2 regions of the Aquincola agrisoli genome follow, and region 2 is predicted to be linked to the other one. Evidence: riboswitches for the same ligand, from Rfam matches in the RefSeq annotation. Region 2 holds a riboswitch; the other holds the start of a gene.
What was found. A riboswitch is a leader RNA that binds a small molecule or an ion and turns the genes downstream of it on or off. The one in region 2 is predicted to bind S-adenosylhomocysteine.
Positions count from the first base shown of each region.

Region 1: linked by a shared signal. The riboswitch ahead of ahcY (adenosylhomocysteinase) and the one ahead of metH (methionine synthase) in region 2 are both predicted to bind S-adenosylhomocysteine.

Region 1 covers NZ_JAZIBG010000028.1:715,069-725,509, reverse strand. The annotation lists gene V4F39_RS14990 (lytic transglycosylase domain-containing protein) at 1-423, opposite strand, end outside; gene V4F39_RS14985 (LysR substrate-binding domain-containing protein) at 562-1,521, opposite strand; gene V4F39_RS14980 (DUF2917 domain-containing protein) at 1,618-1,998, shown strand; gene V4F39_RS14975 (TfoX/Sxy family protein) at 2,012-2,371, opposite strand; gene V4F39_RS14970 (5-formyltetrahydrofolate cyclo-ligase) at 2,428-3,021, shown strand; gene metF (methylenetetrahydrofolate reductase [NAD(P)H]) at 3,034-3,873, opposite strand; gene V4F39_RS14960 (TlyA family RNA methyltransferase) at 3,870-4,628, opposite strand; gene ahcY (adenosylhomocysteinase) at 4,743-6,194, opposite strand; S-adenosyl-L-homocysteine riboswitch at 6,270-6,364, opposite strand; gene V4F39_RS14950 (HAD family hydrolase) at 6,463-7,287, shown strand; gene V4F39_RS14945 (YbfB/YjiJ family MFS transporter) at 7,284-8,453, shown strand; gene pbpC (penicillin-binding protein 1C) at 8,435-10,441, opposite strand, start outside.
Region 2 covers NZ_JAZIBG010000054.1:72,839-83,279, reverse strand. The annotation lists gene V4F39_RS24530 (DUF1800 domain-containing protein) at 1-37, opposite strand, end outside; gene V4F39_RS24525 (outer membrane lipoprotein) at 251-958, opposite strand; gene metH (methionine synthase) at 1,079-3,829, opposite strand; S-adenosyl-L-homocysteine riboswitch at 3,892-3,983, opposite strand; gene V4F39_RS24515 (hypothetical protein) at 4,063-4,701, shown strand; gene V4F39_RS24510 (OmpA family protein) at 4,776-5,288, shown strand; gene V4F39_RS24505 (homocysteine S-methyltransferase family protein) at 5,316-6,371, opposite strand; gene V4F39_RS24500 (putative bifunctional diguanylate cyclase/phosphodiesterase) at 6,381-8,519, opposite strand; gene V4F39_RS24495 (ATP-binding protein) at 8,615-10,441, opposite strand, start outside.

The DNA.
Region 1 (10,441 bases), on a different contig from region 2:
CGCGGTGAGCAGCGCGTAGCAGGTGACCTGGCGGTCGTCGTTCATCCGGAAGCGCGGGAAATCGCGGCTGAAGTTGGCCCAGTCGCGCCGCTTGCCCAGCTCGAGCAGCCAGTCGTTGCGCAGGCGGTCTTCGACGTAGCTGCCGGGCCAGCGCGCGTAGAAGGCTTCCAGTTCGTCCTGCTGCGCCGTGTTCAGGCGGCTGCCGAGTTCCCAGTAGTCGACCCAGGACGCCAGCGGATGGCGGGTGGCTTGCGCGGCGTCGCGCAGCGCGACCAGGCGCACGCGGTCTTTCTTGCGCTGCGCCTCGCGGGCCTCGAGCACGAGGCCGTCGGCGCCCTGGGCGCGCACGAGCGGCGCCTGCGTGGTGAGGAGAAGGGCGGTGGCCAGGCCGATGAGGCTGGCCAGGGGGCGGGGCTTTTGCATCGGTGCTTCGGTGAATGCGTGGAGCGGCCGCGGTGCGTTGAAGGCGCTGCGGCGCGGGCGGGGGGCGCAGGGGGCGCGGCAGATGGATTTGAATGTAGCGCAGCGGTTCCGCCGCGCGTTGACAAGGGCCCGCCCTCGTCAGGCGGATTCGCCCAGCGTTCGCCGCGTCTCGCGGGCCTGTTCCACCACCCAGTCGATGAAAGGCTGCAGCTCCGGCCGGCGCTGCGCGTTGCTGCCGTGGATCAGCCAGTAGGCGAAGGGCGAGCGCTCGCGGCCCGCCTCGCCGAACGGTTCGATCAGCTCGCCGCGCTGGATCGACTCCTGCACCAGCGCCAGCCGCGCCAGTGCCACCCCTTGCGCCGCGAGGGCCGCCTGGATCTGCTGGTGGGTGTAGTTCAGGTAGATCCAGCGCAGGGGCTCGAGCTGCGGTTGCCCGCGCTGGCGCAGCCAGTAGCGCCAGGTGAGGAACTCGGCGCTGGGGCGGTGGTCGTCCTCCTCCAGCAGCGCATGGCGGGCCAGGTCGGCCGGATGGGCGAGGGGCGGCGCCTGCCCGCGCTGCGCCTGCTCGGCGAGCACCTGGCAGACCACCGGCGTGAGCACCTCGCCGAAGAGGTGGATCGAACCAGGCGGCGCCTGGTCCGGGTGGCAGTAGCGCAGGCCGATGTCCAGCTCCGGGTCGTCGATGTCGAGCAGGGCATCCGTCGCGGAGATGCGGATGTCGATGTCGGGGTGCATGCGCTGGAACGAGTGCAGCCTCGGGATCAGCCACAGCGATGCGAAGGACGCGAAGGTGGTCACGCCGACATGCCGCCGGCCGGCCGAGACGCGGATCTGCCGCACCGTGGCGTCGAGCCGGTCGAGCAGCGGCGCGGCCGAGCGCAGCAGCGTCGCCCCGGCGCCGGTGAGCTCCACGCTGCGGGTGCCGCGCAGGAACAGCACGGCGCCCAGTTCTTCTTCCAGCGCGCGGATCTGCCGGCTGATCGCCGACTGCGTGAGGTGCAGTTCCTGCGCCGCGCCGCTGAAGCTCAGGCGCCGGGCCACCGCCTCGAAGGCGCGCAACGGGCCGACGGAGAGGGGGCGCTGCCGCAGTCTATTCATGATCAATGCGCATCAATCGGGGTCGAACTGCTCATTCGACAGGGGGCCTGTCGTTGACGAGAATTTCCTCTACACACCCAGCCACCGGAGTATGTCATGAGCACCGCATTGATGAGCTTTTCGCAAGCTGACGCAGCGGCTTGGTCCGTTGCCTTGCCGGCCGGTACCGCTCGCCGCATCGCACCGGCCCGGCATGCCCGCTGGCTCGCGGTCACCGAAGGCCAGGTCTGGCTCACGACCGACGACGCCCGCCCGGGTGCCGGCGGCGACATCTGGCTCTCGCCCGGCGAGGGCCATGCGCTCGGCGCCGGCGTCGAGGCGGTCGTGGAAGGGCGGGCCGCCGCGGTCTTCCAGCTGGTCGAGGCGCCTCAGCCCCGTACCGTGCCCGGGCGCAGCGCCTGGCAGCGGCTGGGCGGCGCGCTGGAGGCCTCGCGGCGTTCGCTGCAGTTCGGCGCGATCGCACCGACCTGCGTGTGATCCGTGCGCCGGCTCAGCGCCGCTGGCGCGGCCGCGGGGCCGCCAGGGCCGCCTGCAGCGCCAGCCGCGCCCAGGGCTGCATCAGCGCCGGCGATTCCATCGCCTCGGCCGGCGCGGTCCAGTAGTTCATCGTCACGCGCCGGTCGCCCTTGGCTTCGTAGGTGAAGGGCTCGCAGCCGGCCTCGCGGAAGCGCGCCTGCGTTGCCTCGTTCGCCTTCAGGTACAGGCGCTCCCACGCGACGATCGCGATGAAGTGCCCGTCCAGGTAGATGCCGTGGCCGCCGAACATCCGCCTGGCGCGCGCGTCGCCCAGCGGCGCGAGCAGCTCCAGGCAGTGGGCGACGATCGGGTCGGCGGGGGCGGTGGCGCGCATCCGGGCAGTCTAGGCCGGCCACAATCGGGTTTCCGCCACCGACCCCCTCGCCCGCCATGCCTGCCGACTTCAGCCTGGAACCGTCCCGCGACAAGAAGGTGCTGCGCCGCCAGCTCCAGGCCGAGCGGCTCGCGATGATCGACCGCCACGAGCGCGCGATGCACCTGCAGCGGGTGCTGCGCGTGTGGCTGGTGGCCCGCAAGGAGACGACGATCGGCGCCTACTGGCCCATCAAGGGCGAGTTCGATGCGCTGCCCGCGCTCTTCCGCTGGAGCGAAGCCGACCCGGCGCGCCGCATCGGCCTGCCGGTGATCGACCGCGAGACCAAGCAGCTGCGCTTCCACGTCTGGTACCCGGGGTGCCCGATGGAGGAGGATGCCTTCGGCATCCCCAAGCCCAAGGACACCGAGGAATTCCAGCCGCAGATGCTGCTGGTGCCCTGCGTGGGCTACGGCCCCGGCGGCGTGCGCCTGGGTTACGGCGGCGGCTTCTACGACCGCACGCTGGCGGCGATCGAACCCAAGCCGTACACGGTGGGCGTCGGCTATTCGCACGGCTTCCTGCCGTGGCTCCAGCCCGAGCCGCACGACGTGCCGCTCGACGCGATGCTCAACGAGGACGGCGTCGTCGCCGACGCCGATCCGCAGTGACCTGAACCTGCCTCAGGCGGCCGGGCCGAGCTGGAGGCGTTTGCAGAGCTCCAGCGTCAGCGGGCTCTGGTTCATCGTGTAGAAGTGGAGGCCCGGCGCGCCGCCGGCGATCAGCCGCTCGCACAACGAGGTGACCACGTCGAGGCCGAACGCGCGGATCGAGGCCGCGTCGTCCAGGAAGCCCTCCATCTTCAGCGCCACCCAGCGCGGGATCTCGATGCCGTCGCGCTGCGCGAACTGCGCGATCTTCGCGAAGTTGTGGAAGGGCATGATGCCCGGCACCACCGGCACCTCGGCGCCCAGCTTGCGGGTCTGCTCGACGAAGTGGAAATACGCGTCGGGGTTGAAGAAGAACTGCGTGATCGCGGCGGTGGCGCCGGCCTTCACCTTCTCGACGTAGTGCTGCACGTCGCGGGCGGCGTAGCGCTGCTCGGGGTGGTATTCCGGATAGGCCGCCACCTCGATCTGCCAGTCGGGGCCCTGCGTCTCGCGGATGAAGCGCACCAGCTCGGCGGCATAGCGGAACTCGCCCGCGACCGCGGTGCCGCTGGGCAGGTCGCCGCGCAGCGCGACGATGCGGCGGATGTTCTGCGCGCGGTAGGTGGCCAGGATCTCGGCCAGCCCGGCGCGCGTGGAGCCCACGCAGGACAGGTGCGGCGCGGCCTCGAAGCCGGCCTTGGCGATGGCGCTCACGGTGGCCAGCGTCTTGTCGCGCGTGGCGCCGCCGGCGCCGTAGGTCACGCTGAAGAACTCGGGCTTCAGCGCGCCCAGCTCCTGCACCACGGTCTTGAGCTTGTCGTCGCCGACCGGGGTGTTGGGCGGAAAGAACTCGAAGCTGATCGGCACGGTCATGGGGTTGCTCTCGGAAGATCGGGGGTTCGTGCGTGCACGAAGAACTCGGTGTTGCCGTCGCCGCCGGCGATCGGGCTCGGGAAATAGGCGGCCACCGCCAGCCCGTGCGCGGCGCAGGCCTCGCGGATGCGCTGCTCCACCACAGGGTACGACGCGGCGCTCTTCACCAGGCCGCCCTTGCCGATGTCCTGCGGCTGCAGTTCGAACTGCGGCTTCACCAGCATCAGCAGCTCGCCGCCCGGCTCGAGCAGCGGCGCCAGCGCGGGCAGCACCAGCGTGAGCGAGATGAAGGACAGGTCGCCGGTGACGAAGCCGAAGCGCCCGAGCCCGGCGTCGACATGGCGGGCGTTGACGCCTTCCAGCGCCTGCACGCGCGGGTCGCCGCGCAGCTTCGGGTGGAGCTGGCCGTGGCCGACGTCGATGCCGACCACACGCGCCGCGCCGCGCGCCAGCAGCACGTCGGTGAAGCCGCCGGTGCTCTGGCCCACGTCGAGGCAGGTGCGGCCGGCCACGTCGACGCCCGCCTGTGCAAGCGCGCCTTCCAGCTTGAGCCCGCCGCGCGACACCCAGCGCAGCTCGGCGTCGTCGGTCAGCTCGACGGTGCAGCCTTCGGGCAGGTCTTCGCCCGCCTTCTTCGGCACCTGCCAGCCCTGCGGGCCCTGCCAGCGCACTGCGCCGCGCTCGATCAGCCGCTGCGCAGCCGAGCGCGTGGGCGCCAGCCCTTGCTGCACGATGAGTTGGTCAGCGCGTGTCACAACCGTGGATAAGGAAAGGCGAATTGCTCCAGCAGACACCGCGGATCCGGCTCTGCCGGTCCGCTGGTGGCGCCCCCTTGAGGGGGAGCGCCGGAAGGCGCTCCGGGGGTGGTCTCAATACCTGTACGTATCGGGCTTGTAGGGGCCGTTCTTGTCCACGCCGATGTACGCGGCCTGCGCGTCGGTCAGCGTGGTCAGCTGCGCGCCCAGCTTCGACAGCTGCAGGCGCGCGACCTTCTCGTCCAGGTGCTTGGGCAGCACGTACACCTTGCCGACCTTGTATTCCTTCGGCTTGGTGAACAGCTCGATCTGGGCGATGGTCTGGTTCGCGAAGCTGGAGCTCATCACGTAGCTCGGGTGGCCCGTGCCGCAGCCCAGGTTCACCAGGCGGCCCTTGGCCAGCAGGATGATGCGCTTCTCGGGCTTCTTGCCCTTGGCCGGGAAGATCACGTGGTCGACCTGCGGCTTGATCTCTTCCCACTTGTACTTCTCGAGCGACGCGACGTCGATCTCGTTGTCGAAGTGGCCGATGTTGCAGACGATGGCCTGGTCCTTCATCGCGGCCATGTGCTCGTGGCGGATGACGTCCTTGTTGCCGGTGGTGGTGACGAAGATGTCGGCCTTGTCGGCGGCGTACTCCATCGTCACGACCTTGTAGCCTTCCATGCAGGCCTGCAGGGCGTTGATCGGGTCGATCTCGGTCACCCACACCTGGGCCGACAGCGCACGCAGCGCCTGCGCCGAGCCCTTGCCCACGTCGCCGTAACCCGCCACGACGGCGACCTTGCCGGCGATCATCACGTCGGTGGCGCGCTTGATGCCGTCGACCAGCGATTCGCGGCAGCCGTAGAGGTTGTCGAACTTGCTCTTGGTGACCGAGTCGTTGACGTTGATGGCGCGCAGCATCAGCGTGCCCTTGGCCGACATCTCGTTCAGGCGGTGCACGCCGGTGGTGGTTTCCTCGGTCACGCCGATGATGTTCTTCAGGCGGCGGCTGTACCAGGTCGGGTCGACCTTCAGCTTGGCCTTGATCGCGGCGTGCAGGATCTTCTCTTCCTCGCTGGTGGGCTTGCCCAGCGCCTTGATGTCCTTCTCGGCCTTGGCGCCCAGGTGCATCAGCAGCGTGGCGTCGCCGCCGTCGTCGAGGATCATGTTCGGGCCGTCGGCGCGGCTGCCGCGGGTGGGCGTGAACTCGAAGATGCGGTGGGTGTAGTCCCAGTAGTCTTCCAGCGACTCGCCCTTGACCGCGAACACCGGCGTGCCGGCCGCGGCGATGGCGGCCGCAGCGTGGTCCTGCGTCGAGAAGATGTTGCACGAGGCCCAGCGCACTTCGGCGCCCAGCGCCTGCAGCGTCTCGATCAGCACGGCGGTCTGGATCGTCATGTGCAGCGAGCCGGTGATGCGCGCACCCTTCAGCGGCTGGGTCTTCGCGAACTCCTCGCGGATCGCCATGAGGCCGGGCATCTCGGTCTCGGCGATCTTGATCTCCTTGCGGCCCCACTCGGCGAGCGACAGGTCGGCAATGGCGTGGTCGGGGGCGGGGACGGGTTTGAGGACGGCGTTCATAGAGGGCTCCGGTTCAAGGGGCCCGCCGAATCGCGAGAAGGGGAGGAAGGATCCGCTCACCCAGGACACGACTCGTGCGGGTGAGCGTTGTTGCAGGCCGCGGCGGCGGGTGCCGCGGCGGTGGTCCGAGCCTGGGGCACGTGCCGTGCCTTGCAACGCTCCTCGGAAAGTGCCGGGATTGTAGTGGCGTGCGCGGCCGCCTGCCGACGGTGCAAACGCCGGAAAAGCCCGGTCGAACGCGGCCATTCGTCTGTGCAAGACTGGCGCCATGTCCCTCCCCCCGTCCGCCGCCCGCCCCTGGGCGCAGGCGCCGGCGGCCGCGCTGGCGGCCGTGCACGGCGTCTTCACCGACATCGACGACACCCTGACGCGCGACGGCGCGATCGATCCGCCCGCGCTGGCCGCGTTGCAGGCGCTGCACGAGGCCGGCGTGCCGGTGATCGCCATCACCGGCCGGCCGCTCGGCTGGAGCCGCGAGCTGGCCAGCCGGTGGCCGTTGCGCGCCATCGCGGCCGAGAACGGCGCGGTGGCGCTGCTGCGCGAGGGCGGCGGCTGGCGCGAGGCGTATGCCCAGGACGAGGCCACGCGCGCGGCCAACGCCCCCCGCCTGCGCGCGGCCGCCGCCCGCCTGCTGCACGAGGTGCCCGGCGCCCGGCTGGCGCGCGACAGCGCCGGCCGCGTCACCGACATCGCGATCGACCACAGCGAGTTTACCCACCTGCCGCCCTCGGCCATCGCGCAGGCGGTGCGGGTGATGCACGAGGAAGGCATGCACGCCAGCGTCAGCTCGATCCACATCAACGGCTGGTACGGGGGGCACGACAAGTGGAGCGGCGCCTGCTGGATGCTGCAGGCGCTGGCCGGCCGCGAGCTGCCCGATGAAGTGGACCGGTGGATCTACGTGGGCGACTCCACCAACGACCAGGCGATGTTCGCGCGCTTTGCGCTGAGCGTCGGCGTGGCCAACCTGCGGCGCTTCGCGGCCGAGCTGCACACCTGGCCGGCGTACCTCACCCACGGCGAGCGGGGCGCGGGCTTTGCCGAAGTCGCGCAGCGCGTGCTGGCCTGCCGGCCGGGCGCGCCGGGGCGGTGAAGGCCGCGCCCGCACCCGGCATCGGCACCGCGCTGGCCCTGGCGCTGGCGGCCGCGGTGTCGCTGGGCCTGGCGCGGTTCTCCTACGCCTTGCTGCTGCCGCCGATGCGCGCCGACCTGGGCTGGAGCTACTTCACCGCCGGCGCGATGAACACCGTCAATGCCGCCGGCTACCTGGCCGGCGCGCTGCTGCTGCCGCCGCTGCTCGCGCGGCACGACGCCCGGCGGGTGCTGCTGGCGGGCAGCGTCGGTGCCGCGGCGCTGCTGGCGGCCCACGGCGCGGCCACCGGCGAGCTGCCGCTGTTCCTGCTGCGCTTCACCACCGGCGTGGCGAGCGCGGCGACCTTCGTGGCCGGCGGCCTGCTGGCCGCGCGGCTGGCGCAGTCGGCGCCCCATCCCGGCCTGGTGCTCGGCCTCTACTACGGCGGCACGGGCCTGGGCATCGTCGCCTCCGCGCTGGCCGTGCCGCCGCTCGCGGCGCGCAGCGGCCTGCATGCGTGGCAGGGCGCCTGGTGGGCCCTGGGCGCGCTGGCGGCGCTGTGCACCGCGGCCCTGGCCGCGGCGACGCGGGGCCTGGCGTCGCCGAAGCCGCCGGCCGCGGCCGCCCGCGAGGCGGTGCGCTGGCGCCGCTTCGGCTTCATGCTGGCAGGCTACCTGATGTTCGGGCTCGGCTACATCGGCTACATGACCTTCGTGGTCACGCTGCTGCGCGAGCAGGGCCTGGCCGAGCCGCTGATCGTCGCCTTCTACGTGGTGCTCGGGCTGGGCGTCGTCGCGTCGTCGTGGCTGTGGGCCGGCCTGCTGCAGCGCTACCGCGGCGGGCAGCCGCTGGCGCTGCTCAACGGGCTGCTGGCGGTGGCGACGCTGCTGCCGGTGCTGCTGGCCCACCCGGTGGCGGTGTTCGCCTCGGGCGCGCTGTTCGGCGGCGTGTTCCTGTCGGTCGTCGCCTCCACGACCGCGTTCGTGCGCCACAACCTGCCGGCCTCGGCGTGGCCCGCCGGCATCAGCGCCTTCACCATCGTGTTCGCGGCGGGGCAGATCGTCGGCCCCAGCGTGGTGGGCTGGATCGCCGACGGCCCGGGTGGGCTGGCGCGAGGCTTCGTGTGCTCGGCCGCGGTGCTCGCGCTGGGCGCCGCGATCGCGCTGCGTCAGCGGCCGCTGGGCTGACGCGGCGGGCCGGTCGGCCCGTGGCGCGGCTCGGCACCGCGCACCTCGAAGCGCACCTGCTGCACGAGCCGCCCATCCCGGCCGTGCAGCGCCAGCACATGCCGGCCGGGCCAGGGTGCCCACTGCAGGTGCGACCCTTCGCCGATGCGTCGGCCGTCGAGGCGCCAGACGCCGTCGGCGCCCTCGAAGACGATGCGCTGCGCGCCGGGCGGCATGTCCGGGTCGATGGCGAACAGGCTGCCGTCGCGCGGCTGCACGATGCCGAAGGGCGCACGCTGCGCGCTGCGCTGCCACACGGCCTGCTCGGTGCCGGCGATGAACCACTCGTCGCGCGGCGCCTCGTCCATCCCCTCGAAGCGCACGGCCTGGCGCAGCACGCCCGCCGGCGCGGCGGGGCGGGCTGCGCGCTCGCCGTCCTGCAGCGCCTGCACGATGCCGCGCCAGACCGGCGCGGCGCCGGTGGTGCCGCTCACGTGGTGCATCGGCTCGCCATCGGCATTGCCGACCCAGACGCCCACCGTGAAGCGCTCGGTGAAGCCGATGCACCAGTTGTCGCGCAGGTCCTTGCTGGTGCCGGTCTTCACCGCCGCGAAGCGCCGCGTGACGAGCGGGCTGTCGAGCCCGAAGGTCAGCGCGCGGGCGTTGTTGTCCGCCAGGATGTCGGCCACGAGCCAGGCGGCCCGCGGGTCCATCACCTGCAGGCCGGCGCGCGCGGGGGCCGGGCGGCCCGGCGCGGCCGGCAGCCACACGGCCGGGCCGAAGCGCCCGCCGTTGGCCAGCGCGCGGTAGGCGTTGGCCAGGTCGAGCAGCGTGACGTCGGCGCTGCCCAGCACCAGTGCGTGGCCGTGGTACCCCGCGGTGTGGTCGATGTGCAGGCCCAGCGCGTTGAGCCGCTCGAACACGGCGTCCGGGCCCAGCATCGCGCCCACCCGCACCGCCGGCACGTTCAGGCTGGCGCCCAGGGCGCTGCGCGCGCTCACCCAGCCCTTGAAGCGCCGGTCGTAGTTCTGCGGCTGGTAGAGCCCGCCGATGCCGTCAACGCCGGTGGCCAGCTCGGCCGGCGTGTCGTCGAGCAGGCTGGCGGGCGTGATCAGCCGGCGCTCGAACGCGAGGCCGTAGACGAACGGTTTCAGCGTCGAACCGGGCTGGCGGCGCGCCACCACCGCATCCACCTCGTGCGCCGCCGACAGGCCCGCGCCGGCCGAGCCTACCCAGGCACGCACCTCGCCGCTGGCGTTGTCGATCACCACCACGGCGCCGTCCTGCACGTTGCGGCGCTGCAGCTCGGCGAGCTGCTGGCGCAGCGCCTGCACGGCCAGGCGCTGGACCGCTGCGTCCAGCGTGGTCCGCACGTCGCCGCGGACGGGGGCCCGGCTGCCCAGCGCCTGCACCACGCGGCGCGCCAGGTGCGGCGCCAGCGGCTCGACGGCGGTGGGCCCGGGCCGCCGTGCCAGCGCGTGGGCGGCCAGGGTCTCGATGCCGGCGCACGGCAGCCGCTGCGCCTGGAGCACGCCGCAGGCGCGGCGGGCCACGTCGGCCGCCGCGGCGTTGGGTGCGCGCACCAGGGCCGACATCACCGCCGCCTCGGGCGCGTCGAGCCCGCTGGGGTGCTTGCCGAAGAGCTGCTGCGACGCGGCCGCCACGCCCACCAGTTCGCCGCGCAGCGGCACGCGGTTCAGGTAGGCCTCGAGGATCTCGGTCTTGCGCCAGCGCGCCTCCAGCTCGCGCGCCATCGCGATCTGGCCGATCTTCTGCGCGACGCTGCGCCCGCCGGCCGGCCGCGCCAGGCCGTCGTCGAGCAGGCCGGCGAGCTGCATGGTCAGCGTCGAGCCGCCCTGGGTGCGCGTGTTGACGGCGTTCGCCCAGGCGCTGCGCGCCAGCGCCGCCCAGTCGACGCCGCTGTGCGCCCAGAAGCGCCGGTCCTCGCCGAGCACGAGCGCGGTCCGCAGCGCGGGCGACACCTCGTCGAGCGCCGTCCAGGGGCCGAC
Region 2 (10,441 bases):
TCGCCGCCGCCAGCAGGCCGACGCCCAACCAATGCACCCACCGCCCAGCGCGTATGGGTCGCCCCGGGCGAACGCCCGCATCCGATCCATTGTTCACAACGACCCCTGTGCAAGCCCCGTTGGCCTGCTTTCATCAGGGATCTATCGGCCTGCGCACGTGCCGCCCAAGGGCGGCCGATCGCTCGAGCAAACCGGCAAGCGCAGCACCTGCAACAGCGCAGGGGTCCGCGCCCGGCCGGCGCGGCCGGGGTCAGGCGCCCTGGTCGCTCGCGGGGGCGCTGCGCAGCACGCCGTTCTCGACAGTCACCCGCGCGCCGGGCGTGGGCTGGGTCCGCTGCGTGACGGTGCGCAGGGTGCCGTCGTCCATCCGCACGCGCACCTCGTACCAGGTCTCGCTGCGCACGCGCTTCTCGACCTCGTGGCCGGCCAGGCCGCCGCCCACCGCGCCCAGCACAGTCATCGCCTTGCGGCCGTTGCCGCCGCCGATCTGGTTGCCCACCACGGCGCCCAGGACACCGCCGGCCACGGCGCCGACGCCGTTGGCGTCGCCCTTGCGCTCGACGCTGCGCACGCCCTCGATGACGCCGCACTGCTGGCAGATGGCGACCCGTTGCGTGCGCAGCGGCTCGCGCGGGCTCGGTGCTGCGGCGGCCACCGGCGGCGGGGCGTCTGCGGCTGGTGCCTGTTGTGACCGCACGGGCGCGGGCTTCGTCGCCGGGACTTGCACATGCCCCGGCTGCGCCTGCGCGCCCTGCACCGGCGCCAACGCGGCCACCGCCGCCGGCGGCGTGTCAGCCGACGCGGACGGCTCGGCCCCGCCCCGCAAGGCCCAACCCGCGCCCCCGGCCACGGCGGCCACCAGCACCGCACCCGCGACCAGGCCCACCACGCGGTGGTCCTGCGAGCGGCGCAGCGGCGAGCCCGGGTTCGCCGGGGTGGGCAGGATGTCGTTCGGCATGTTCTTACTCCTTGATGACCAGGGTTTCACAGCATTGAACGCGCGTGGACGCATTTGGTTGTTCCGGACAATGCATCAGTCGTCACCCGCTGTAACGACACCCCGCAAGCAAGCGGGGCATTACCCCAGCAGCGGCGCGAGCGCACGCCGTGCCTGCGCCTCGTCCAGCGCATTGCGTGCCTGCCAGTCGGCCAGCTGGTCGTCGCCGATCTTGCCGACGTTGAAGTAGACGGCCTCGGGGTGCGCCAGGTAGAAGCCGCTCACGCTCGCCGCCGGCGTCATCGCGAGGCTTTCCGTGAGCCCCATGCCCACGTCCCCGGCATCCAGCACGCGGAACATGTCGCGCTTGGGCAGGTGGTCGGGGCAGGCCGGGTAGCCCGGGGCCGGGCGGATGCCGCGGTACTTCTCGGCGATCAGCTCCTCATTGCTCAAGGCCTCGCCGGCCGCGTAGCCCCAGAAGTCGGTGCGCACGCGCTGGTGCAGGCGCTCGGCGAAGGCCTCGGCGAAGCGGTCCGCCAGCGCCTTCAGCATGATGGCCGAGTAGTCGTCGTGGTCGTCGAGGAACTGCTTCTCCTTCTTCTCGACGCCCTGCGCGCTCACCGCGAACAGGCCCACGTAGTCGGCCTTCGTGCCCTTGGGCGCGACGAAGTCGGCCAGGCAGCGGTTGGGACGTTTCACGCCGTCGACCACTGGCCGCACGCTCTGCATGCGCAGGCCGCGCCAGGTCATCAGCACCTCGGTGCGCGATTCGCCGGCGTAGATCTCGATGTCGTCGTCACCTACCGTGTTGGCCGGGTACAGGCCGATGACCCCATGGCACTGCAGCCAGCGACCTTCGATGAGCCGCTGCAGCATGCGCTTGCCGTCGCTGAACACCCGGGTGGCGGAGTCGCCAACGACCTCGTCGCGCAGGATCTCGGGGAAGCGCCCGGCCAGGTCCCAGGTCTGGAAGAACGGCGTCCAGTCGATGCACTGCGCCAGTTCGGCCAAGTCGTAGTTGCGGAACACGCGCCGGCCCAGCACCTTGGGCTTCACCGGCTCGAACGAGCTCCAGTCGATCGGCGTCTTGTTGGCGCGCGCCTCGGCCAGCGTGACGAGCGGCGTCGCTTTCTTGTTGGCGTGCTGCTCGCGCACCTTGGCGTAGTCGGCCGTCACCTCGTCGATGAAGCGCGCGGCGCGCTCGTCGGACAGCAGTTCGGTGCACACGCCCACGCTGCGCGAGGCATCGGGCACGTAGACCACCGGCCCTTCGTAGTGCGGCGCGATCTTCACCGCGGTGTGCACGCGGCTCGTGGTGGCGCCGCCGATCAGCAGCGGCACCCGCTTCGCGCGGAACCAGTCGTCGCGCTGCATCTCGGCCGCGACGTACTGCATCTCCTCCAGGCTCGGCGTGATGAGGCCGGACAGGCCGATGATGTCGGCGCCCTCCTCGCGCGCCTTGGCGAGGATCTCCTGGCAGGGCACCATCACGCCCATGTTCACCACTTCGTAGTTGTTGCACTGGAGCACGACGGTGACGATGTTCTTGCCGATGTCGTGCACGTCACCCTTCACGGTGGCGATGACGATCTTGCCCTTGGGCTTGGCATCGCCGCCGGCCTCGACGAGCAGGCGCTTCTCTTCCTCGATGTAGGGCAGCAGGTGGGCCACGGCCTGCTTCATCACACGCGCGCTCTTCACCACCTGCGGCAGGAACATCTTGCCGGCGCCGAACAGGTCGCCCACCACGTTCATGCCGGCCATCAGCGGCCCTTCGATCACGTGCAGCGGGCGGCCGCCGTCGGCGCGGATCTGCTGCCACACCTCCTCGGTGTCCTCGGTGATGAACTCGGTGATGCCGTGCACCAGCGCGTGCGACAGGCGCTCGGCCACCGGCAGCGCGCGCCACGCGAGGCGGGCGCTGTCGTCCTTGGCGGCGCCCTTGGCGCTCTCGGCGATCTCGACCAGGCGCTCGCCGGCGTCAGGCCGTCGGTTGAGCACCACGTCTTCCACGCGCTCGCGCAGCACCGGATCCAGGTCGTCGTACACGCCCACCATGCCGGCGTTGACGATGCCCATGTCCATGCCCGCCTGGATGGCGTGGTACAGGAACACGGTGTGGATCGCCTCGCGCACCGGGTCGTTGCCGCGGAAGCTGAAGCTCACGTTGCTGACGCCGCCCGACACCTTGGCGCCCGGCAGGTTCTGCTTGATCCAGCGCGTGGCGTTGATGAAGTCGACCGCGTAGTTGTCGTGCTCCTCGATGCCGGTGGCGATCGCGAAGATGTTGGGGTCGAAGATGATGTCCTCGGGCGGGAAGCCCACTTCGTCGACCAGCATGCGGTAGGCGCGCTCGCAGATCTCGATCTTGCGGGCGTAGGTGTCGGCCTGGCCCTTCTCGTCGAAGGCCATCACCACGGCCGCGGCGCCGTAGCGCTTGACCAGCGTGGCCTGGCGCTTGAATTCGTCCACCCCCTCCTTCAGCGAGATCGAGTTGACGATGCCCTTGCCCTGGATGCACTGCAGCCCGGCCTCGATCACCGACCACTTCGACGAGTCGACCATGATGGGCACGCGCGCGATGTCGGGCTCGCTGGCGATGAGGTTCAGAAAGCGCACCATCGCCGCCTTGGAGTCGAGCATCGCCTCGTCCATGTTGACGTCGATCACCTGCGCGCCGTTTTCCACCTGCTGGCGCGCGACGGCCAGCGCCTGCTCGAACTGGCCGTTCAGGATCATCCTTGCGAAAGCCTTGGAGCCGGTGACGTTGGTGCGCTCGCCGATGTTGACGAACAGCGTGCCGGCGCCGATGGCGACGGGCTCCAGCCCCGACAGGCGCAGCGGCGGAGGAACGGCAGGCAAGGCTGGGGCGGCGGAGAGGGCTTCGGACATGGCGTGCGATGGTGGTGTCCGGTGCGGCGAGTCGGCTGCGGCCCACCCGCAACGTCGTCCGCGCCGGGGGAGCGTGGTTGCCGGACGGCCCCTTCGGCGGAGCCGGCGCCCGAGCCTGGCGGCTGGTGAGGCCATCGCAACGCTCCTCGGGCAGGGCACGATTTTAGCGGCGGCCGTCCGCGGCCGCCTGCACAATCGCCCGACGACACAACCTGCAACCTGGAGAAGACGTGATGCCCTGGTGGAATCGATCAACCGTGGCCACGGTGGCCCTGTTGGCCGGAGCGCTGCTGGCCGGCTGCGCCAGCCGCGTGCCGCTGGACCAGCCCACGCGGCCTGCGCCGCCGCCGCTTCAGGCCCCACCCCCGGCCCCCCCCCCGGAGCTGCTGCCGCCCCCACCGCCGCCGCCCGAGCCGCCCCCCGCGGCCACGCCGATGCCGGTGCCGCCGTCGGCCGAGACACCGCCCGCGCCGAGCGTCCCGCCGCCCCTGATGCCTGAGCCGCCGCTGGTGGTGGAACAGCGGTGGCTGCAACAGTGGTTCGAAGGCACGCCGGTGGTCATCGCGTCCCAGGGCGACGGCAGCCTGCTCGTCGAAGTCCCTGCGGAGTTCTGCTTCGACCCGGGCGCCTCCGCCGTCAAGCCGCCGCTGGCCGCGGTGCTGACGCGCGTGCGAAGCAGCCTCGAGCGCCAGCCCCGCGTGCAATTGCGCATCGAGGCGCCGGCCGAGGCGGGCGGCGTCTCGTCGCTCGCACGCGAGCGCAGCACCCGGGTGCGCGAGCACTTCTTCAGCCCCAGCATCCTGCCCACCCGGATCACCGAGCTCGATGGCCTGCCGGGCTCGCCGGTGCGGCTGGTGATGACGCCGGCATGAAGCGGCCTACCGTCCGCAACAAGGCTTACACCCCGGGGCTGGCCGGGGGCCCCCAACCAGGCTGCAATCCCGGAATGATCCCCTCTTCCTCGTTTCGCCGCCGCACCGGTGCGGCCGGCGCAGCGCTTGCCGCGCTGATGATCGCCGGCTGTGCCAGCGGCCCGCCGCAGGCGTCCCGTGCCCCGGGCTCCGAGGCCGACCGCCGCGCAGCCGCGCCCGCCGCGCTGATGGCCGAGCAGCAATGGCTGCAGCAGTGGTTCAGTGGTACGCCGGTACAGATCGTCATGGCACGCGACGGCACGCTGCGTGTCGACGTGCCCGCGGCCTTCGCCTTCGATGCCGGGCAGGCCGGCGTCAAGCCGCCGCTGGCCGCGGTGCTCGACCGCGTCGCCGAAAGCCTGCGCCGCAACGAGCTGCTCGTCGTCAGCGTCTCGGTGCCGGCGGCATCGGACGCGGCGCTGGCGAAGCGCCGGCACGACGCTGTCGCGCGCCATCTGGCGGGCCGGGGGGTGGCGGCGGCGCGCGTGGGCACGTCGCCCGCCAACGGCGCCGTGCTGGGCCTGCGCCTGGCCGTGGGCGACGCCTGAGCGGCGGCCGGCGGCGGCGCCCGGCCCTCAGGGGGCTTCGACCAGGCCGCTGAAGAGCGGATCGCGCGGGCTGCGCGGGCGGTAGGCCGACACCCGCCGCGCGATCGCGGCGATGTGGTCGGGCGTGGTGCCGCAGCACCCCCCGACGATGTTCAGGAAGCCGCTCTTCGCGAACTCCTCCATCAGCCCCCCCGTGACCTCCGGCGTCTCGTCGAAACCGGTGTCGCTCATCGGGTTGGGCAGCCCGGCATTGGGATAACACGAGATGAAGGTGTCGGCCGCGGCCTTGCCCAGCTCCTCGATGTAAGGCCGCATCAGCGCCGCGCCCAGCGCGCAGTTCAGGCCGACCGCGATGGGCTTGGCATGCCGCACCGAATGCCAGAACGCGGTGACCGTCTGGCCCGACAGGATGCGGCCCGACGCATCGGTGACCGTGCCGGAGATGATGACCGGCAGCCGCTCGCCGGTGTCCTCCATCAGCTCGTCGAGCGCGAAGATCGCGGCCTTGGCGTTGAGCGTGTCGAAGATGGTCTCGACCAGGAACACGTCGGCGCCGCCCTCGAGCAGGCCCTTGGCCTGCTCGTAGTAGGCCGCACGCAGCGCCTCGAAGCTGATGTTGCGCGCCGCCGGGTCGTTGACATCGGGGCTGATGCTGGCGGTGCGCGGCGTGGGGCCGAGCGCGCCGGCCACGTAGCGGGGCTTGTCGGGCGTGCTGGCCGCATCGCAGGCCGCGCGGGCGATGCGCGCGGCGGCCACGTTCATCTCGTAGGCGAGCCCGGCGAGGTCGTAGTCCTCCTGCGCGACCGTGGTGGCGCCGAAGGTGTTGGTCTCGATCAGGTCGGCGCCGGCGGCGAGGTACTGGTCGTGGATCTCGCGGATCACGTCGGGCCGGGTCAGCACCAGCAGGTCGTTGTTGCCCTTGAGGTCCTTGGGGTGGTCCTTCAGGCGCTCGCCGCGGAAGTCCGCCTCGGTCAGCTTGTAGCGCTGGATCATCGTGCCCATCGCGCCGTCGATGATGACGATGCGCTCGCGCAGCAGGCGCGGCAGGTCGGCGGCTCGGGTGTAGGGCTGGGGCGTGCTCATCCCGGCATTCTAGGAAGGCGGCTGATCCATCTCGACGTAGGCGGAATCTCCGAACACCAGGGCGGTCGGGCGGTTGACGCCGGCGGCCCATAGCGCCACCGACGCCGGCAGCATCGGCTTGGCGAAGAGGAAGCCCTGCAGTTCGTCGCAGCCCAGCGCGTTCAGCACGTCGCGCTGGCCCACCGTCTCGACGCCCTCGGCGACGACGTTGAGCCCCAGCGCGTGCGCGAGCTGCACGACGGCCTGCACCACTGCCCGGGCATCGGCGCTGGTCTCGAGGTCGCGCACGAAGGCGCGGTCGATCTTCAGCTGCCGGGCCTGCAACCGGCGCAGGTAGGAGAGGCTGGAGTAGCCGGTGCCGAAGTCGTCGATCGACATCTGCACGCCGATCGCCGCGAGGCGCTCGAAGGTGATCAGCGTGCTCTCCGCGTCCTCCATCGCCACCGACTCGGTGATCTCGAAGGTGAGCAGCGCGGGCTCGATGCGGTGGACCTCGATGGCCTTCAGCACACGCTCGACCAGGTCGTCCTGCCGCAGCTGGAAGACCGACAGGTTGACCGCGACACGCACGCGCAGGCCCTCGTCGAGCCATTGGCGCACCTGGCGGCAGGCCTCGTTGACGACCCAGTCGCCCAGCGCGCCGATGAGGCCGAAGCGTTCGGCCACGGGGATGAAGACGCCCGGGCTCACGATGCCGCGCTGCGGGTGGCGCCACCGCGCCAGCGCCTCCGCGCCGGTGATGGTGCTGCCGTCGCCCGAAACCTTGGGCTGGTAGTGCAGCTCCAGCTCGCCGCGCTCCAGCGCCAGCCGCAGGTCGCGGTGCAGGTCGACCTGCTCGCGCACGTCGGCGTCCATGTGGGGCTCGAAGAAGGCGTAGCTGGCGCCGCCGGCCCGCTTCGCGGCGTACATGGCGGCGTCGGCATTGGCCATCAGCTTGTCGTTGGGCGCGCTGCCGCTCTTGTGCACCGCGATGCCGATCGAGCACGAGAGGTTCACGTCGCGGTCCTGGGCGGTCACCGGCATCGACAGCGCATCGATGATGCGCTGCGCGATCTGCGCGATCGCCGCCTCGTTGGCCACGCCTTCCAGCAGCAGCACGAACTCGTCGCCGCCCACGCGCGCCACCGTGTCGCTCGCGCGCGCCTGGTCGGCAAGCCGCCGCGCCACTTCCTTCAGCACGAGGTCGCCATAGCCGTGGCCGAAGGAATCGTTGATCGGCTTGAAGCCGTCGAGGTCGACGAACAGCACCGCCAGCCGCGAGCCGTCGCGGCCCGCCCGCTCGACGGCCTGCGCCACGCGGTCGTCGAACAGCAGGCGGTTCGGCAGCCCGGTCAGCGCATCGCGGAACGCCAGCTCGTGGAGCTCGTTGTTGGCGGCCTGGAGCGACTGCGCCAGCATCTGCGCCTTGCTCTGCAGCCGCGCATCGAGCACTGAGGTAAAGAGCGTCAGCGTCAGCAGCGTCACCGCCGCCACGGAGACGATCATCCCCAGGCTGTCGCCGCGCAGCTCGGTCGTGCTGAGGCAGACGGAGCCGGCCGGGAACGCGGCCGCCGCCATGCCCGTGTAGTGCATGCCGGCGATCGCCAGGCCCATCACCAGGGCCGCGACGATCTGCCACAGGATGGCGGCCTGGGCCGTCAGGCGCCGCAGCCAGAACAAGATCACCAGCGCGACGGCGGAAGCGCCGATCGCGATGCCCGCCGAAGCGCCCACCAGCTCCCAGTCCCACCGGATGCCGGGCGCCATGTCCAGCGCGGCCATGCCGGTGTAGTGCATCGCGCAGATGCCGCCACCGATGGCCAGCGAGCCGCCGGCCAAGGCCGGCAGGGTCAGCTTGGGGCGCGTCGCGACACCCAGCGCGATCGCCGAGGCGCCCACGCCCGCCACCCACGACAGCGTCGTCAGCAGATAGCCGTACCCGACCTCGATCGGCAGCTCCAGTGCGAGCATGCCGACGAAGTGCATCGACCAGATGCCGGAGCCCATCGCCACGGACCCGCCGATCCACCAGCTCATCGCCATCAGGCGGTCGTCGGTCCGAACGCGCTTGGCGAGATCGAGCGCGACGAACGACGCCAGCGAGGCAATGAGGTAGGACAGCGCGACGACCCACGGGTCGTAACGCTGCACGAGGTCGGGCAGGTCCATCGACGTCCAGCTTTCTTGGGGTGGCTTTTTGCCACCTTCGTGAACGCGATATCGGTCGGCGCGCACCTCGGCTTGAGCCGGCCGCCCAAAGCCCCCTACGTCAGGAAGCCCATGCTGCGGCGCTGCCGCACGGCCGGCTTGGCCCGGTGTTCGCCCTCGAGCTGCGACAGGAAACCGTCGGGATCGAACACGTCGCCCAGCACGTCGGCCTGCCGCTGCACCGCGGCGAAGTCACCCGGCGTCAGCTGGTCGAGCTGCGCCAGGCGCTGGCGCTGCTCCGGCGTCGCATCGCCGCCGGCCAGCGCTTCCGCCGCGAACATGCGCAGGCGCTGCGCCAGCGTCAGCGGGTTGAAGCGGATCTTGAACGTGAAGCGCCGCAGCGCGGCCTCGTCCAGTTCGTCGAACAGGTTGGTGGTGCAGACGAAGATGCCGGCGAAGCGCTCCATGCACTGGAGCATCTCGTTGACCTCGGTCACTTCGTAGGTGCGCTCGGCGCGCTGGCGGCTGCGCAGGAAGCTGTCCGCCTCGTCGAGCAGCAGCACTGCGCCTTCCGCGGCGGCCTCGTCGAACATGCGCGACATGTTCTGCTCGGTCTCGCCGACGAACTTGCTGACGAGATCGCTGGCCTGGCGCACCATCAGCGGCCGCTGCAGCGACTGGGCGATGTGCTCGGCCAGCGCCGTCTTGCCCGTGCCGGGTGCGCCATGGAAGCACAGCGTGCCGTGGCCGCGCCGGCCCAGCGCCTCGACGACACGCGGCAGCTCGAACCGGCTCTCCACGTTCAGCAGCGACAGGTCGTAGCGCGTGACCACCTGCCGCGCGCCGCGCTGGCCGCTGTGCCCCAGGGCCTTGTCGGCATTGCCGAGCTGCCGCTCGATCAACGCCTCGATCGCCGCGCCCTCGGCGTCCTGCGGCTGCGCCAGCCTGGCGAAGCGCACGGCCGTGCGCACCTGCGCCGGCGTGAGGCCCCGCCGCTCGGCCAGCCGCGATGCGAAGCCTTCGCGCACCGGCACGCCGGCGAGCGCCCGTGCGACCAGCGCCTCGCGCGCGCCCGGCGGCGGCGACTTGAGTTCGAGGTGGTATTGGAAGCGGCGCCGGAACGCCGGATCGATCTGCTCGATGCGGTTGGTGACCCAGATCACCGGCACCGGGTTGGTCTCGAGGATCTGGTTGACCCAGGCCTTGCCGCTGACGCTGCCCGAAGGCGCATCGCCGCTGTCCAGCCGCGCCATCAGCTGCGCGGTGTCGGTCGACAGCGGCGGGAAGACATCCTCCACCTCGTCGAACAGCAGCGCCACGCTGGGACTGGTCTTGAGGAAGACCTGGCTGATCTGCAGCGAGCGGTAGCGGTCGCGGCCGGAAAGCGAATTGCCGTCGCGGTCGGCGTACTCGACCTCGTAGAGCGTCAGCCGGGCCGCCTGCGCCGCGACCTTGGCCAGCTCGGTCTTGCCGGTGCCCGGCGGGCCGTAGAGCAGCACGTTGACCCCCTGCGCCTTGCGCTCCACCGCGTTGCGCAGCAGGTCCGTCAGCACGTCCAGGTCGTCGCCGACGAACTGGAAGTCGCCCGGCTGCAGCTCGCTGGTGCTGGCGGGGCGGGTGAACACCGCCATCAGGTCGTTGGGGCCCGGGTACTCGCGCATCAGCACCGGGGGCAGCTGATCGCTGACCTTCATCAGGTCGGCGAGGTCCGTGATGTTGTGCTCCGAGATCAGGTTCTCGACCATGCCGATGCGCTCGAGCCGGGAGCCTGCGCGCAGCGCCTCGGCCACGTCACGCTCGTCGACGCCCGCCACGTCGGCGATCGCCGCGTAGGCCTCCTGCGCGCTCGACACCTTGAACTCGACGAGCAGCCCCCGCAGGTCGCGCTGGTAGCGCGCGAGCGTGCCGTACAGCAGCAGCGCGCGCTCGGCGGCGTTGAGCTG